Euzebya sp.: one gene and its partner. The protein of the gene in region 1 interacts with the protein of each later gene in a pairwise test. Links are inferred from orthologs where the notes say so. Each region holds a gene or a part of one and is shown on either strand. Other genes may lie near its edges.

What was found. Proteins that work in one complex are often made in the same cells at the same time.
Region 2: the proteins of rlmB (region 1) and tsaE interact in binary tests that used the Escherichia coli proteins (3 or more experiments, as listed by UniProt). The link is inferred for Euzebya sp. from one-to-one orthologs.

What each region holds. Positions count from the first base shown.
Region 1 is NZ_CAXQBR010000075.1:60,874-66,161, reverse strand. Bases 1,371-4,370 are described here. They hold rlmB (23S rRNA (guanosine(2251)-2'-O)-methyltransferase RlmB), read left to right. Parts: upstream 1,371-2,474; coding sequence 2,475-3,266; downstream 3,267-4,370. Other genes in these bases: ACEQ2X_RS16750 (hypothetical protein), read left to right, coding at 3,977-4,370; ACEQ2X_RS16755 (sigma-70 family RNA polymerase sigma factor), read left to right, coding at 3,289-3,912; cysS (cysteine--tRNA ligase), read left to right, coding at 1,371-2,478. Outside these bases: ACEQ2X_RS16780 (PIN/TRAM domain-containing protein), read left to right, coding at 1-269; ispF (2-C-methyl-D-erythritol 2,4-cyclodiphosphate synthase), read left to right, coding at 266-781; ACEQ2X_RS16770 (hypothetical protein), read right to left, coding at 774-965; more of cysS, read left to right, coding at 1,096-1,370; more of ACEQ2X_RS16750, read left to right, coding at 4,371-4,537; pepN (aminopeptidase N), read left to right, coding at 4,625-5,288. UniProt on the Escherichia coli protein: Specifically methylates the ribose of guanosine 2251 in 23S rRNA.
Region 2 is NZ_CAXQBR010000074.1:53,480-58,585, forward strand. Bases 608-3,425 are described here. They hold tsaE (tRNA (adenosine(37)-N6)-threonylcarbamoyltransferase complex ATPase subunit type 1 TsaE), read left to right. Parts: upstream 608-1,640; coding sequence 1,641-2,210; downstream 2,211-3,425. Other genes in these bases: ACEQ2X_RS16350 (cyclopropane-fatty-acyl-phospholipid synthase family protein), read right to left, coding at 608-832; ACEQ2X_RS16355 (enoyl-CoA hydratase), read right to left, coding at 832-1,584; tsaB (tRNA (adenosine(37)-N6)-threonylcarbamoyltransferase complex dimerization subunit type 1 TsaB), read left to right, coding at 2,212-2,943; rimI (ribosomal protein S18-alanine N-acetyltransferase), read left to right, coding at 2,940-3,425. Also shown: ACEQ2X_RS16345 (hypothetical protein), read right to left, coding at 1-52; more of ACEQ2X_RS16350, read right to left, coding at 56-607; more of rimI, read left to right, coding at 3,426-3,509; tRNA (adenosine(37)-N6)-threonylcarbamoyltransferase complex transferase subunit TsaD, read left to right, coding at 3,510-4,529; ACEQ2X_RS16380 (GNAT family N-acetyltransferase), read left to right, coding at 4,526-5,106. UniProt on the Escherichia coli protein: Required for the formation of a threonylcarbamoyl group on adenosine at position 37 (t(6)A37) in tRNAs that read codons beginning with adenine.

The DNA.
Region 1 (5,288 bases):
ACCTCCACAGCCTCGCCGACAGCCTGCGACCCCCGGTGGTCCCCGGCGACACCCTCGAGGTGCGCATCGCCAAGGAGGGCCGCGAGCGCCACCAGGGCGTCGGGTACCTGCCGGACGGCACGATGGTCGTGGTCGAGCGGGCCGCGGACGCCATCGACGCGACGGTCGCCGTCGAGGTGACCAGCATCATGGCGAACGCCAACGGGCGGATGCTCTTCGCGACCCGGACGGACCGGCCACGGCCGGTCAGCCGGGGCTCCTCGGCGTGAGCGTGCGCATCGGCCAGGGGCTCGACGTCCACGCCTTCGACGTCCAGACCCCCGACGATGCGCACGCGGCTCGCCCGCTCGTGCTCGGTGGCGTGGTGGTCCCCGGTCCGCCCCTGGCGGGCCACAGCGACGCCGACGTGGTGCTCCACGCCCTGGTCGACGCGCTGCTGGGCGCGGCCGGTGCCGGTGACCTCGGGGGCCTCGTCGGGGTGGACCGCCCGGAGACCGCGGGCGCGGACAGCGCGACGTTCGTGCAGGCGGCGGTGGCCGAGCTCGGGGGCCGCGGGCTCGCGGTCGGCAACGTCGACCTGACCGTCGTCGCGCAGCGGCCGCGGCTCGCCGCGCACCGCGAGGCGATGGCCACCCGCATCGCCGGTCTGCTCGGCGTCGCCGAGGGCGCGGTCTCGGTCAAGGCGACCACGACGGATCGGCTGGGGGCCATCGGCCGGGGCGAGGGGATCGCCTGCGTCGCGGTCGCGCTGCTGGTGCCCGCCGACCCCGAGGTCAGCTGACGGCGAGCGCCAGCGCGCTGAGGGCGACCACCGCGACGAGCAGCCCGAAGGCGACGCGCTGCAGGCGCTGCCGGCGGTGGAAGTCCCGGGTGCTCTGCCCGTAGCGCTGGCGCTCGATGCGGCGCACGACGCGCTCGGTCCGGACGCGCTCGCGCACGGACTGGCGGTTCACCTGCTGGTGCATGCAGACCCCATCGGCCGCCGCCGGCCGCTCCTTGAGCCCTGACCCGCTGGGAGGCCGAGGGCACCGACATCAGACCGCGAGAGGGTAGCGCGCGGCGTGCGGTCGACCACCGCGTACGCTGCGACCTGCCATGCGCCTGTACAACACCTTGACCCGGGAGCTCGAGGACGTCCTGACCGACGACGTGCGGTCCGGCGACCGACCGTTCGGCATGTACGTCTGCGGCCCGACCGTGCAGGACGTCCCCCACTTCGGGCACGCGCGGGCCGCGCTGGTGCCGGACCTGCTGCGCCGGCTGGTCGAGCACCACGGGATCGAGGTCCTGCACGTCCGCAACATCACCGACGTCGAGGACAAGATCATCGACCGGGCCAACGCCGAGGGTCGGGACCCCGCCGCGGTCAGCGAGCAGTACGCGCGGGTCTACGAGGCGCAGATGCGCCGCCTCGGCGTCCTCGAGCCGCACATCGTCCCGCGCGCGACGGGCCACATCATCGAGATGATCGAGCTGATCGGCGAGCTGGTCGAGCGCGGCTACGCCTACGCGGTCGACGGGGACACCCCCGGCCAGGACGTCCTGTTCCGGGTGCGCGCCTTCGAGGGCGACGGCACGCTCAGCGGCCGCAACCTCGACGACATGCTGGCCGGCGCGCGCGTCGAGCCGGACCCGCGGAAGGAGGACCCGGCCGACTTCACCCTGTGGAAGGCGGCCAAGCCGGGGGAGCCGAGCTGGGCGTCCCCCTGGGGGCCCGGCAGGCCGGGCTGGCACATCGAGTGCTCGGCCATGGCGCGGAAGTACCTGGACGGCCACCTCGACGTCCACACCGGCGGCAGCGACCTGATCTTCCCGCACCACGAGAACGAGATCGCCCAGTCCGAGGCGGCGACCGGCGAGCGCTTCGCCCGCCTGTGGCTGCACAACGGGATGCTCAACATCGACGGCGAGAAGATGTCGAAGTCCCTCGGCAACTTCATCACGCTGTCCGATGCGCTCGACACCTACGGCGGGGCGGTCCTGCGCCTGTACTTCCTGCAGCACCACTACCGCTCGATCGCCCAGTTCAGCCCCGACCGCCTGGAGGAGGTGCAGGCCGCGTGGCGGCGCCTGACGACCTTCGCGGCGAGCGCACCCGATGGCGGGGACGCGGACGAGGCCGTCCTCGATCGGGCCGTCGACGCGCTCGGTGACGACCTCGACACCCCCGAGCTGTCGAGCGTGCTGTTCGGCGTCGTCAGGGACGGCAACGCCGCGCTGTCCGGCGGGGACGCCGCTGCGGCGGCCACCGCGCGGGCGACCGCGATCGCGATCTGCCGCCTCGTCGGGCTGGACCCGGTCCAGCACGCCGGGGACGGACCGGACGTCGCGCCGCTCGTCGAGGTGCTGCTCGAGCTCAGGGCCCAGGCGCGACAGGACCGGGACTTCGCCACGTCCGATCGCATCCGCGACGCCCTGACCGCCGGTGGCATCGTGGTGGAGGACTCCCGGGACGGCGCCCGCTGGCGGCTCGCGTGAGCAGGCCGCGCAGGGGCGGACGACCGCAGCGCGGCGGCGGTGCCGACGACGAGCCCGCGCTCGAGGTCATCCCTGGTCGCCAGCCGGTCGCGGAGGCGCTGCGCGCCGGGCGCGCCCTCCGGTGGGTCGTGGTCGATCGGCGCGGCGGCGGGACCCTCGACGACCTGGCGGAGCAGGCCCGCCAGGCGGGCCTGGACGTCCGTGCCGCCACCCGCGACGAGCTCGATGCCATGGCGGGGGAGGTGCGCCACCAGGGCGTCGTCGCCGTCGCCGAGCCGTTCGCGTACGCCGACCTGGCCGACGTCGCCGGCGCGGATCTCGTCGTGGTCGTCGACGGGGTGACCGACCCCCGCAACCTCGGGGCGATCGTGCGCGTCAGCGAGCAGGCCGGGGCCGGCGGTGTGGTCATCCGCGACAAGCGGGCGGCAGGACCGTCCCCCGCGGCGGAGAAGGCCAGCGCTGGCGCGCTGTCCTGGCTGCCGGTGGTCCGCGTCACGAACATCGCCCGGGCCCTCGCGACGCTGCGCGACGCCGGCCTGTGGACCCTCGGCCTGGCGGGCGAGGCCGAGTGGACGGTGTGGGACGCCCCCCTCATGGACGAGCGGGTGGCGCTGGTCGTGGGGGAGGAGGGCCGAGGCCTGTCGCGGCTCGTCGCCGAGCAGGCGGACGCGCTGGTCGCCATCCCGATGGCGGGGCGGCTCGACTCGCTGAACGCCTCGACGGCCACCGCGGTCGCCGCCTTCGAGTGGCGGCGCCGCCACCTGGCGCGGGCCGCCGCGACTGGCTGAGCCGCGTAGGGTTGCCCGAGTGATGGACGCACCCGCGCAGTCCGGTGTGCGCGACGAGGAGCTGGTCGTGCGCGCCCGGCGCGGCGACGGGGTCGCACTCGACGCCCTCCTCGTCCGCTACCGGCCGGTGGTCCGGGCGCGAGCCCGGCGCTACCACCTCGCCGGCGCGGACCGCGACGACGTGGTCCAGGAGGGGATGGTCGGGCTGTACAAGGCCATCCGGGACTTCGCGCCCGACGGGGTCGATGGGCGCCCGGCGTCGTTCCGCACCTTCGCCGAGCTCTGCGTCGTCCGCCAGATCCTGACCGCGGTGCGGGCGGCGACCCGGGACAAGCACCTGCTGCTCAACGCCGCGGTGCCCCTCCACCCCGACCTGCCCCTCCCCGCGGACCGGCCCGGGTCGGGCGATCCCGCGGAGGACCTGATCCGACGGGCCGAGGCGGAGGTCGTGGGCAGGGTCGTCCGCCAGCTGCTGAGCGACCTCGAGGTGGCCGTCCTGGCCGGTCTGGCGGACGGGCACCGGTACGCCGAGATCGCCGAGGCGCTGGGGGTGACCGACAAGGCCATCGACAACGCCAGGCAGCGGATCCGGCGCAAGCTGGACGGTCCCCTCCGCCACGCGCGCGCCCGCGACCACGCTGCGTGATCCCGCGTTGACGTCATGTCATCGACCATCGACCGGCGGTGGACGCCGGCGGTACGGTGAGGTCGTGCGCGACGACGACCTCACCGCGGTGCTCGACCGGCTGGACCGCATCGCGCGGGCGCTCGACGTCGGGTGCACCAGCCTCGGCCACACCTACCGGGACGAGGTCGCGCGGGTCCTCCTCGAGACGTGCTGGGAGGGGATCGCCCTGGCGCACGGGCTGACGCTCGAGGTGGCCTACCACGACCTGTTCGGCGACATCGACGCGCTCTGCGCGGTGTGGGCGCAGGTCGCGGAGCAGACCGCGCAGGTGCACGCGGTTGAGCCGGCCGCCCGCGACGCCGTGGACACCTGCCGCACCACCGCCGCCGCGGTGGAGGCGCTCCGCGCGGGCGCCAGCGCCGTCGACGACGCCCAGCTGCAGGTGACCGCGCGCCCGCGCGACCGCCACGCCGCACGGGACGCCACGATCGCGATCCGCCGGCTGGAGGCGACGGCCGACTGCCTCTTCGTCGATGCGCTCGCCGACGACCGCCACGGCCGACTCGACGCCGCCATGGCGGTGCTCACCACCGTCGCGGCCCGTGCGGCCCGCGAGCGCGCCGCGGTCGCCCGCCGGGGCTGATGCGCCGGGGCTGGTCCGGCGAGGGCGACGGGGGTCCCGGCCGACTAGCCTTCCGGCGCCGCCCATCGCAGCCCCAGGGGAGGCGCAGTGACCGCCACGAACCTCACGCGTGAGGACGCCCGAGCCCGCGCGGCGTCGATCTCCGACGTCGCCTACCACGTCGAGCTCGACGTCGCCGACGGGGACCCGTCGACGTTCGGATCCACGACCCGGGTCACCTTCACCGCCCGCGAGGGCGCGGCCACGTTCCTCGACCTCGACGCGGTGGCGGTGGAGTCGGTCACCGTCGACGGCGTCGACGTGCCGGTCCGCCACGAGCGCGGGCAGCTGCACCTCACCGACCTCGCCGAGCGCAACGAGGTCGTGGTCACCGCCCGCTGCCCGTACAGCACGGCGGGGGCGGGTCTGCACCGCTTCGTCGACCCGGTCGACGACCAGGTCTTCCTCTACACCCAGTTCGAGCCCTTCGAGGCCCACCGCGTCTTCGCGTGCTTCGACCAGCCCGACCTGAAGGCGACGTTCGAGCTCGCCGTCCACGCGCCGGCCGGGTGGGAGGTCGTGTCCAACGGCACCGTCACCGACCGCCCCGACGCGGGTGAGGCAGGCCGGTGGACCTTCGAGCGGACCCCGCCCCTCCCCACCTACATCACCGCGGTGGTCGCGGGGCCCTACCACCGCGTCACCGCCGAGCACCGCGGCATCCCGCTCGGGGTCTACTGCCGACGCTCCCTCGCCGAGCACCTCGACCCCG
Region 2 (5,106 bases), on another replicon or contig:
CGGTGATGCGGCCGTCCGCGACCGCCTGCCACTGCGCGCCGCCGAACAGCACGGCTCAGCCGTCCCGTCGGAGGACGAGGAAGGCGTAGCCGACCGCCTCCGCCCCTCCGCCGTCGAAGGCCGCCAGCTCGGCCTCGGTGGCAGCGATCGCGTCGGCCAGAGCCGGACCGATCCGGGCCGGGTCCTCGCGCAGCTCGGCCAGCCGCGCGCGGACGGGCTCGTAGTAGGCGTCCCAGTCCTCGCGGGGCAGCACGAAGTCGCCGATGCGCCGGTAGCCGGCGTGCAGCGCCTGCGCGCGACGGACCTGGAGGGGTTGGAGGGCCGGGTAGGCCTCGTCCCAGAAGTCCCGCACGGCCTGCGGCACGGTGGGGGCGAGCCACACCGGCTCGGTCAGCGCCAGCACGCCGCCGGGGCCCAGGACCGGGTGCCAGGTGCGGAGGGCCGCCTCGAAGCCCATCACGTAGGCGGCGCCCTCGGACCAGATCAGGTCGACCGGTCCGCCCACGTGGCGGTCCACCACGGACCCCAGGTCGGCCATGTCCCCGACGACCGCGGTCACGCGGTCGGCGACCCCGGCGTCGGCCGCCCGGCGGCGCACCTCCGCGACGAAGGGTTCGTGGGCGTCCACGGCGAGGATCTCCGCATCTGGCATGGCCTCGGCGAGCACCAGCGACTGGGGGCCCGGTCCGCAACCGACGTCGACGACGCGGGCGCGTCCGCCGATCCCGGACAGGTCCAGGGCGCGCCTGGTCGAGGCCGGCGAGCCGGGTCCCTCGCGCGGGAGCCCGTCGTGGATCCGCCAGAACCCGTCGGCCGCGGTGTCGTCGGCCATCAGCTGAACTTGGCCACCCAGCGGCGCAGCTCGTCGGACTGGGCGGAGGCGGCCTGGGCCCACGACTCGTACTCGAGGACCGCCCCGAGGTCGTCGGTCTCGACCGCGAGCGCGACCGACCGCTTGATGTGGCGGGCGAGCTGCGGATCCACCTGGGCGAACCGGTGGGCCAGGTCCGTGGCCACGCCGACGCAGTCCTCCTCCGGCCCCTCGGCGAGGCCGAGCTCGACGCAGCGCTCCGCGTCCAGCAGGTCGCCGAGCAGCAGGGTGGTGAGGGCGCGGGAGGGCCCCATGGCCTTCACGAGGAACCAGGTGCACCCGCCCCCCGGGTGCAGGCCGATCTTCGCGAACGTCGCGCCCATCGTCGCGTGGGTGCCCGCGATGCGGACGTCGCAGGCCATCGCCAGGTTCAACCCGGCCCCGACCGCTGCGCCGTTGACCGCCGCGATCGTGGGGAACGACAGGTCGCGGATGGCGAGGAACGCCCGGTAGTAGCCCTGCAGCTCGGCGCGCAGCTCGGCGACCGGGCGGTCCGGCCGCCCGAACAGCTGGGGCAGGTCCGCGCCGGCGCAGAACCCCTTGCCCTCGCCGGTGACCACCAGGGCGCGGACGTCCGGGTCGCCGGCGAGGTCACCGGCGGCCGCGATCATCTCAGCCGCCATCTCGTACCCCATCGCGTTGCGGCGATCGGGATCGGTCAGGGTCATGGTCGCCACGCCGTCGTCGGCCACGGCGACCGTCAGCTTGCTCATCGACTCACCAGTCAGGGGGAGGCAGGGGACCACAGGACTACACTGACGCCTCCGTGATGCGCAACCAGGCGAGGATCACCATCGGTCACAAGCTGGAGCTGATCACCACGACGCCGGAGGAGACGAAGCTCCTCGCGGGTCGGCTCGCCGCCGTCCTGCAGCCGGGCGACGTCGTGGCGCTGACCGGTGAGATCGGTGCCGGCAAGACCTGCTTCGTGCAGGGCGCGGCGGCGGCGCTGGGCGTGACCGCTCGGGTGACCAGCCCGTCGTTCATCCTGCGCAAGGAGTACCGGGGGGGCCGCGTCGACGTGCGCCACCTCGACGTCTACCGGCTGGAGAGCCTGCAGGAGGTGCTCGACGTCGGCTTCGCCGAGTCCGGCGACGACCACGCCGTCACGTTCGTCGAGTGGGGGGATGCGATGGCGCCCCTCCTGCCCGCCGAGCACCTCGAGGTCGAGCTGCGCCTGCCGCCCCTCGACGGCGACGGAGCCGCCTCGGCCGCCGCAGCCGGCGGCTGGACGGCCGAGCCGCGGACCGTGCTGCTGACTCCGCACGGCCACGACTGGGCGCGGCGGTTGGTGGAGGTCCTGGGGGACCTGCGCCCGTGGCTCGCGGAGCGGAGCTGACGTGCTGGTCCTCGGCATCGAGACCTCCACCCCGGCGGCCAGCGTCTGCCTCGGGACCGACAAGGGCGTCGTCGCCTCCGCGGCGATCGGCCCCGGCCTGCCCGAGCTGGCCCGCGCCCACGGCGCGTTCGTGGCCCCCGCGATCCGCTACTGCCTCGACACCGCCGGCGTCGACGCCTCGGCGGTGAACGGCGTGGCCGTCTCCCTCGGCCCCGGCCTGTTCACCGGCATGCGGGTGGGGATCACCACCGCCCAGGCGTTCGCCCACGCGCGCAGCCTGCCGATGGTCGGTCTCGCATCCCTCGACCTGCTCGCCTTCCCCCACCGCCACGTCCGTCGGCAGCTGTGCAGCGTCATCGACGCGCGGCGCGGCGAGCTGTTCTGGGCGACGTACAAGTCGGTCCACGGCGGCGTGCAGCGCCTGGGCGAGTTCCGGCGCGGCCGTCCCGACGTGCTGGCGGCCGAGCTCGAGGCCACGACGGAGGACACGCTGTGCGTCGGGGAGGGCGCCGTGCAGCACCGGGGGCTCCTCGAGAGCGCCGGCGCGGACGTCGCCGAGGGATCGGTCCACCCCGACGCGCGGGCCCTGGTCGCGCTCGCGATGGGCCGGTTCATCCGGGAGGAGACCCGACGTCCCGAGGAGCTGACGCCGATCTACCTCCGCCAGGCCGACGCCCAGATCGGCTGGGCCAAGCGGGGCGCGCTGCACGGCGGGACGGCGGGCCCCCCATGACGGTGTCCGCGGTCACGGGACAGGCCGGGGCGCGGGCGCGCACGGCCCCGCGCATCGCGACGATGCGCGCCGCGCACCTGGACCGGGTCGTCGCGCTCGAGCAGTCGGTGCACGACCGGCCGTGGTCGCCCGCGCTGTTCGCGTCCGAGCTGGCCGCCGAGGGACGGCGGTACCTGACCGCGTGGGCGGGGGAGGAGGATGACGACCTCCTCGGCTACGGCGGGGTGATGCGCGCGCTCGACGAGGCCCACATCACCACGGTCGCGGTCGCGCCGACCGCACGGCGCCGGGGCATCGCCACGCGGCTGGTGCTCGCGCTGCTGGACGCCGCCGTCGCCCTCGGGACGACCGCGGCGACCCTCGAGGTGCGGGCATCGAACACCGCCGCCCAGCGCCTGTACGCGCGCGTCGGCTTCGCGCCGGTGGGAGTGCGGCGGGGCTACTACGGCGGCGAGGAGGACGCGATCATCATGTGGGTGCACGACATCGCCGGACCGCGTGAGACGGCGCGCCGCGCGCACATCGCCGGTGTCGCCGGGGACCGGGAGCGGGGAGGGGACACCTAGGTGCTGGTGCTCGGGATCGAGACGTCGTGTGACGAGACCGCCGTCGCCCTGGTCGAGGACGGCGTGCGGGTCCGGTCGAACGTGATCGGATCCCAGGTCGACGTCCACCGCCCCTTCGGCGGGGTCGTCCCCGAGATCGCGGCGCGCGCGCACCTCGAGATGCTGCTGCCCGCCGTCGACCGCGCGCTGGTCGAGGCGGGTGCGACCTACGCCGACCTGGAGGGCGTCGCCGTCACCGCCGGCCCGGGGCTGGTCGGCGCCCTGCTCGTCGGCGTCGCCGGCGCCAAGTCGATCGCGCTGGCCCACGACCTGCCGTTCATCGGGGTCAACCACCTCGAGGGCCACGTGTGCGCGACCCAGCTCGAGTACGGGCTGCTCGACCCCCCGCTGCTGGCGCTGATCGTGTCCGGCGGGCACACCAGCCTGGTCCGCCTCGACGCGTCCGGGACGTTCTCCACGATCGGCGCGACGATCGACGACGCGGCCGGCGAGGCCTTCGACAAGGTCGCGCGCTTCCTCGGCCTCCCCTACCCCGGCGGCCCCGAGATCGACCAGCTCAGCCGGACGGGCGACCCGACCGCGATCGCGTTCCCGCGGGCGATGCTGGGCGACGGCACCTACGACTTCTCGATGTCCGGCCTCAAGACGGCCGTGATCCGCGAGCTCCGCCGCCGTGACGCCGCGGACGAGGAGATCGTGCTCAGCGACGTCGCCGCCTCCTTCACCGAGGCGATCGTCGACGTGCTGGTCGCGAAGACCCTCGACGCCGCGGCCGCCGAGGACATCGGCACGGTCACCCTCGTGGGTGGGGTGGCCGCGAACACCCGCCTGCGGGAGGCGATGACCGACGGCTGCGCCCGCACCGGGCGGCGCCTCCTGCTGCCCCAGCCGGTGCTCTGCACCGACAACGGGGCGATGATCGCGGCGGCCGGCTTCAACCGGCTGGTCGCGGGGCAGCGCACGCCGCTGGACCTGGACGCCGACCCCGGCCTGGGGTTCTCGCCGCTCGCCCGCACATGACGACGACCCCCGCCCGCGCGACGGCGCAGCGGCTGCGCCCCGACGACGTCCCCCGCGTGACCGCGGCCCTCGAGTCGGACTTCGGCCGGCTGGGCGCCGGCATGTGGGACCCGCGTCACCACTACCTGCTCGACGCGCTCGACCGCGGTGAGGTCGACCGGTTCGTCGTCTTCGGCGACGACCGCCCCCGCGCCGTGGTCCACCTGGGCCTGACGGGCACCGTCGTCCCGGCCGGCGACCCGGCGGCGGCGGAGGCCCTCGCGCCGTCCATCGACCGGGCCCGCTGGCGGATCCTGATCGGCGACGAGCCCCTCGCCCGCGCTCTGGTCGAGGCGAGCAGCCGGTCGTGGTGGCGGCGCCGGCCGAGCACCCGGGTCCAGCGGCTGATGACGACCGACGCGGCCGGCGTGGCGCCGGGTGCGCCCATCGAGGGCTTCCGCCGCGCCTCCCGGGCGGACCTCGACCTCCTCGAGGACTTCGCCTGCCGCCTCCACGTCGAGGACCGGATGGGCCCGCCGCTGGTCGGCGGGGCGCGCCAGGGCGTCCGCCACCGCATGGCCGAGAGCGTGGACCGCGG